2 linked regions of the Thiocystis violascens DSM 198 genome follow. Each later gene encodes a partner of the first gene's protein in a complex. Links are inferred from orthologs where the notes say so. Each region holds a gene or a part of one and is shown in the gene's direction. Other genes may lie near its edges.

Region 1 (3,317 bases):
GCGGCGGATTGGGCATCCGCTATCGCGAGGAACATCCGCCGGAACCCGCAGCCTATGCCGCCGCCCTGAGTTATCAGCTCGCCAGCCGCCCCTATGAGGTCATCCTGGAGCCCGGTCGCGCCATCGCCGGCAATGCCGGCATCCTCCTGACCCGCGTGGAATATCTCAAACACGGCGAGCACCGCCATTTCGCGATTCTCGACGCGGCCATGAACGACCTGCTGCGCCCCGCCCTCTATCAGGCCAACCAGGACATCGTCCCGGTCGTGCGCGCGACCGACGCCGACCCCGCCCGTTACGATCTGGTCGGGCCGGTCTGCGAGACGGCGGACTTTCTCGGCAAGGAACGCACCCTGGCCCTGCGCGAGGACGACCTGCTCGCCGTGCGCGGCAGCGGCGCCTATGGTTTCACCATGAGTTCCAACTACAACAGCCGACCGCGCGTGGCCGAGGTGATGGTCGATGGCGACCGGGCGACGCTGGTGCGGGAACGCGAGACCGTCGCCAGCCTCTTCGCGGGGGAGTCCGTGCTGCCGTGAAACGCCGTCTCGAACCCGAGTTAATGGATGGCGTCGAGCAGGCGCTCGCCTATGCCGAGGCGGATTTCTCCGAATCCAACACGCTGTTTATCGAACTGCTGAAACAGATGCGGCCCGGCGATCTGCATGGCGCGCGCGCGCTCGATCTCGGCTGTGGTCCGGCGGACATCAGCATCCGCTTTTTGCGCGCCTACCCGAAAGCGACCTGCGACGCGCTCGACGGCGCCCAGTCCATGCTCGACCTTGCGCAAACCGCGCTGGACGGGCTCCCCGGCGTCGCGCCGCGTTGCCGGTTGATCCGCGACATCATCCCCTCCACGCAGATTCCGAGCGTCCACTACGACCTGATCCTGTCCAACAGCCTGCTGCATCATCTGCACGATCCGCAGGTACTCTGGCGCGGCATTCGGGAGGCCGCTCGGCCGGGCGCGCTGGTGCTCGTCATGGACCTGATGCGCCCGGCCTCCGCCGGTTGGGCCGAGGCGTTGGTAGCGACCTATGCCGATGGCGCCCCGGAGATTCTGCGCACCGACTTCCGCAATTCGCTGTTCGCCGCCTTCGAGCCCCAGGAGGTCGTCGCCCAGCTTGCCGAGGCCGGACTGACCGCGCTGGAGGTTGCGGTCGTCAGCAACCGCCATCTGGCCGTTTCGGGACGTTTGCCCGGCCCGGCGTCGAGCGGAGCCGAAGCACCTGTGCTGAGCGGAGTCGAAGCATGAGTTTGCGCTTCACCAAGATGCATGGACTCGGCAACGACTTCGTCGTCTTCGACGCCATTCGTCAACGCGTCGATCTCGACCCCGCGACCATTCGCCGCCTCGCCGACCGGCGCTTCGGCATCGGCTGCGATCAGATCCTGCTGGTGGAGCCGCCGCGTCTGGCCGGCACCGACTTCCACTACCGCATCTTCAACGCCGACGGCTCCGAGGTCGAACAGTGCGGCAACGGCGCCCGCTGTTTCGCGCGTTTCGTCCGCGATCAGGGTTTGAGCGACCGCGACGAGATCCCGGTCGGGACCGCCGCCGGCGCGATCCGGCTCTATCTGGCACCGGACGGACAGGTCCGGGTCGACATGGGACCGCCCGAATTGACGCCCGAGCGCATCCCCTTTCAGGCCGACACCTCAAGCCCAACCTACGACCTGGAGGTCGCTGGCGAGACGCTGACCATCGGCGCGGCCTCCATGGGCAATCCGCATGCCGTGCTGCTGGTCGAGGATGTCGAGACCGCACCGGTCGCCCGTCTGGGTCCACTCATCGAGTCGCACCCGCGCTTTCCCCGCCGGGTCAATGTCGGTTTCATGCAGATCCTGACCCCGGCGCACATCCGCCTGCGCGTCCATGAACGCGGCGCCGGCGAGACCCTCGCCTGCGGCACCGGGGCCTGCGCGGCGGTCGTCAGCGGACGCTTGCGCGGCCTGCTCGACACCCGCGCGCGGGTCAGTCTGCCGGGCGGGGATCTTATGATAGAGTGGCGCGGTTTATCCCAGACGGTCTGGATGACGGGTCCGGCCGAAACCGTGTTCCAGGGGGAAATCGATCCATGAGGGCACAGTCGTGAACAGTCAGCAAGCCGAACCGGCCACACCCGAGGATCCCGAACTCAACACGCGAGTGACGAACTATCTGCTCAATCATCCAACCTTCTTCGAGCACAACCCGGATTTACTGCTTGCCCTGCGGGTTCCGCACCACACCGGCGGCACCATCTCGTTGATCGAGCAGCAGGTGCGGATCCTGCGCAAACAGCTTGAGACCGAGCGCAACCGTCTCAGCCACCTAATCTCCCGCGCGCGGGAATATGAAACGCTGTCCGCCCGTCTGCATGGTCTGGTGCTGCAACTGCTGTCGGTCAACGATCCAGAGCACCTGTGTCACCTCCTCAAGGACGGTCTGCGCCGGGAGTTCCACGCCGAGGCGGTCAGCCTCAAGCTCTTCCCTCTAGCGCCGGCGGAAAACGACCAACTGGATCCGCTGACCGCGGCTTTCCGTGATTTCGTGGAGCGCGAACACGCACTCTGCGGCCCCTTGAACGAAGAGAAAGGCGTCATCCTGTTCGGCGAAATGGGCGTCGCCATGCGGACCGCGGCCCTGATACCGATCCTCGCCGATGGCCAATCCGGTGTCCTCGCCATCGGCAGCGCGGATCCGGAACGCTTTCGCCCCGAGATGGGCACCGACCTGCTCGACCAGCTTGGCGAAATCGTCAGCCATAAGCTGAAAGCGGTTCCGCTCGCGCCGTGCAGCCATTTTTAACGTCCGTTCGTATCGAGTCCATTGACGTACGAATCGCCATCGATGAACGCCGAGACATCTCCAGATCCGATCGGACCTTTTATCGCCCATCTCGCCCATGAGCGTCGCTTGGCCGACCATACCCTGACCAATTATCGCCACGACCTGGAACGTCTCGCCGCCTGGCTGACCGACACCGAGACCGGAGCGATCGACCGGCTCGACGCACAGAGGGTGCGTCAATACATTGCCTGGCGCCACCGCAACGGCGCCTCCGGCAAGACCCTGCAGCGCGAACTTTCCAGCTTGCGCAGTCTCTACCGCTGGCTGCTGCGCGAGGGCCGCGCGGACGCCAACCCCGCCGTCGGCGTGCGCGCACCCAAAACTCCGCGCAAGCTGCCGGTCACGCTCGACGCGGACCAGTTGTGCAGCCTCCTGGATCATGCCGACGACGATGTATTGACGATCCGCGACACCGCGATGATCGAGCTTTTCTATTCCTCGGGCCTGCGTCTGGCGGAGCTGGTCGGGGTGAATCTGGGCGACA
Region 2 (3,312 bases), 1.3 Mb from region 1 along the record:
ATGCGAAATAACTGGCCCATGGACGGTGCCTCATGATGCGCCGATCCCCGTGGATCCTTGGCGCGGAATGGACAGGATTAAACCGCGCCCAGCGCGGTAGGCGATGTTTATGGATTAAAACAACCTCGGCAGCCTCTGTGACGGTCGGAGCGGGCGCGGTTTAAGCGAATAAAAATAGAAATTTTAAACCGCGTCCTGCCAAGGCATCGTGGATGCGCCAAACGTCGAACTCACTCGAAACTCAGTCTCTCGCTCTGGATGCGGTTTAACAGGATTTCGCCGGATTGACAGGATTTTTTTAGCGGTCAATCCCGCAAGGAGAGGATGGTCCAGCCGCGGGATTCCGCAATGGCGCGGAGTTGGGTGTCCGGATCGACGGCCACGGGTCGCTCGACCCGCTCCAGAAGCGGTAGGTCGTTGTGCGAGTCGCTGTAGAAGGTGCTTCCGGTCAGATCCCGCCGATGCTCGGCGAGCCATTGTTCCAGGCGGATGACCTTGCCTTCCCGAAAGGCCGGCACGCCTTCGACTTCGCCCGTGTATTGACCGTTCGATTCCGCCGGCTGGGTCGCGATCAGGTGCGGGATGCCGAAACGCGCGGCGATGGGCGCGGTCACGAAGGCATTGGTCGCCGTCACGATCATGAGCGTATCGCCGGCGGCCTGGTGCTTGGCGATCAACTCACGCGCCGCCGCGAGCATGATCGGCTCGATCAGCTCGGCGACGAACCGCTCGCGCAGTGCCTCCAGCCGCTGACGGGGGTGATCGCGGAGCGGTCTCAGCGAAAAGCGCAGAAATTCCTGGATGTCCAGCGTTCCGGCCCGGTAGTCGCGATAGAAGCGTTCGTTTTCGCGTTCGTAACGATCGCCGTCCACGATGCCCTCGCGCGCGAGGAAGCGTCCCCAGAGATAATCCGAGTCGCCATTGAGCAGGGTATTGTCGAGATCGAAGATGGACAGGGCCATGGACCGGAGAACTCCCAGGAAAAGCGTGGTCGTGAAAAAGTCGTTGAGACGGAAAAATCCGGCAGTTGGCGAGCAAACCGTCGCGATTCGCGCCGATCGTCGGCAATTCGAGATTCCGATCCCAGATTGCGCGCCGCTCCCGGACCGGTCATCCGGGCGCGGAATTGGCGTCGGGAATCATCTTGCCCGAGCAAGCTCTTGATTAGCAATCGCTTACGTAGTGCATCGCTTGCCGGAAACAACTCGGATATGGAAGAATGGGCATAGACCTGACAACAGGATGACGATTCCTTGATCGACCACGACGGTTTTCGACCCAACGTCGGCATTATTCTGAGCAATCGGGATCGTCGCTTATTCTGGGGACGCCGTGTTGGCCAGAATGCATGGCAATTCCCCCAGGGCGGCATCAATGCCGACGAAACTCCCGAAGAAGCGATGTACCGGGAACTTGAGGAAGAAGTCGGCCTGAAAGCCTTACAGGTCACTATTCTGGGCAGCACCCGGGGCTGGTTGCGTTACCATCTGCCCAAGCGCTATATCCGTCGGCATTGCGGGCCGACCTGCATCGGTCAGAAGCAGGTCTGGTTCCTGCTCCGGGTGGATTGCGGGGAGGACGCCTTCTGCCTCGATACCACGGATAAACCCGAATTCGATGCCTGGCGTTGGGTCCGGTATTGGCAGCCGCTCCAGGAAGTCGTCTATTTCAAGCGTCGCGTCTATCAACAGGCGCTTGAGGAATTGGCGCCCATCCTTTATCCCGAGGGCTTGCCGCGACACGAGGAGTACTTTACCGGGGTCGCGGGGTTTCTGCGCCAGCGCCATCCTTAGAGCGGCGCTCGATACAACGGTTCGACATCGTATGAGCGGTCCCCGCAGGCGCCTGCTATCCCATTGGATCCGAGCGCCTGTCGCGGTCAACCGGGCATGCCGAATGTTCGCCTTCTCCCTTGTCTGTTCATCCAGGTATCCGCTTGTCAGAGAATCCAACCTTTCTCCTCGCGAGTCCTCCGCTCAGTATGCTGGAGTCGTTGCGGCGTATCGTTCAGGAAGTCAATAACGCCCAGGATCTCGAGCAGGCGCTGACGATCATCGTGCGTCGCGTCAAACAGGCGGTCGGCGCCGATGTCTGCTCCGTGTATCTCAACGATTTCGATAACCGCTGTCATATCCTGCACGCGACCGAGGGACTGAGCGGCAATGTCGTCGGGCGGGTGCGTCTGGAGCTTGGCCGCGGACTGATCGGTCTGGTCAGCGAGCGCGCCGAACCGATCAATCTCGACGACGCCGCGACCCATCCGCGCTACGAACGGATCGTCGACATTGGCGAGGAGAGTTATCACGGGTTTCTGGGCGCGCCCATCATCCAGAATCGCAAGGTGCTCGGCGTGCTGGTGCTGCGCCAGCGCCAGCGTCGCCACTTCGAGGAGGACGAAGTCACCTTCGTCATGACCCTGGCGTCGCAACTCGCCGGGGCCATCACCTATGCCCGGACCAGTGGCGAACTGGTGCGTCTTCAGGATGACGGCATTCCGCAGCGCTTTCTGCCCGGGCTGCCCGCCTCGCCGGGAATCGGCATCGGCCAAGCGGTCGTGGTCTATCCACCGGCCGATCTGGATGCCGTCCCGGATCGCCGTCCCGACAGCTTGGATGTGGAGGAGGAGGATTTTCGGCGCGCGGTGCGCAATGTGGTCAATGACCTGGATCGCTTCGCGGCGCGGACCCAAAAGCTTTTGAGCACCGAGGACATGGCGCTGTTCGACGCCTGGCGCCTGATGCTGGAGAGCGACACCCTGATCGACGGCACCCTGTCGCGCATTCGCGCCGGCAACTGGGCGCCGGGGGCACTGCGCGAGACGATCACCGAACACGCCAAGGTCTTCGACAACATGGACGATGCCTATCTGCGCGAGCGGGGGTCCGATGTCCGGGATCTGGGGCGCTGCGTGCTGATGCACCTCCAGAATCTGACCGCCGCGCCAATCCAGTACGCGCCCCAGACGATCCTGGTGGGTGAGGAAATCAGCGCGATGCAGATCGCCGACGTGCCGCGCGAAAAGCTCGTCGGCATCGTCTCCACCACCGGCTCGGGGTCGTCCCATGTCGGGATTCTGGCGCGCGGCATGGGCGTGCCGGCAGCGATGGGTGTCGCGGATTTACCGGTCGGGCGGGCCGAGGGACGGGAAATGGTGGTGGACGGGTATCGCGGGCGCGTCTATGTCGCCCCCGGCCCAGCGGTTCGCTCCGAGTATCAGCGTCTCGCGGAAGACGATGCCGTCCTGACCAACGAACTCCAGACCCTGCGTCATCTGCCTGCCGAAACCACCGACGGCTATCTGGTGCCGCTGTA

The links.
Region 2: the proteins of dapF (region 1) and THIVI_RS17545 are in contact, whole or in part, in a solved structure (PDB 5YGU), measured with the Escherichia coli proteins. The link is inferred for Thiocystis violascens DSM 198 from one-to-one orthologs.

The regions. Positions count from the first base shown.
Region 1 is NC_018012.1:2,608,407-2,611,723, forward strand. Bases 168-3,166 are described here. They hold dapF (diaminopimelate epimerase), read left to right. Parts: upstream 168-1,251; coding sequence 1,252-2,082; downstream 2,083-3,166. Other genes in these bases: lysA (diaminopimelate decarboxylase), read left to right, coding at 168-539; THIVI_RS11550 (class I SAM-dependent methyltransferase), read left to right, coding at 536-1,255; THIVI_RS11560 (DUF484 family protein), read left to right, coding at 2,093-2,791; xerC (tyrosine recombinase XerC), read left to right, coding at 2,834-3,166. In the rest of the region: more of lysA, read left to right, coding at 1-167; more of xerC, read left to right, coding at 3,167-3,317. UniProt on the Escherichia coli protein: Involved in the succinylase branch of the L-lysine biosynthesis and in the biosynthesis of the pentapeptide incorporated in the peptidoglycan moiety. Catalyzes the stereoinversion of LL-2,6-diaminopimelate (L,L-DAP) to meso-diaminopimelate (meso-DAP).
Region 2 is NC_018012.1:3,949,805-3,953,116, forward strand. What follows is about bases 30-3,023. They hold THIVI_RS17545 (RNA pyrophosphohydrolase), read left to right. Parts: upstream 30-1,253; coding sequence 1,254-1,793; downstream 1,794-3,023. Other genes in these bases: THIVI_RS17540 (histidinol-phosphatase), read right to left, coding at 306-962; ptsP (phosphoenolpyruvate--protein phosphotransferase), read left to right, coding at 1,982-3,023. In the rest of the region: THIVI_RS17535 (acyl-[ACP]--phospholipid O-acyltransferase), read right to left, coding at 1-20; more of ptsP, read left to right, coding at 3,024-3,312. UniProt on the Escherichia coli protein: Master regulator of 5'-end-dependent mRNA decay.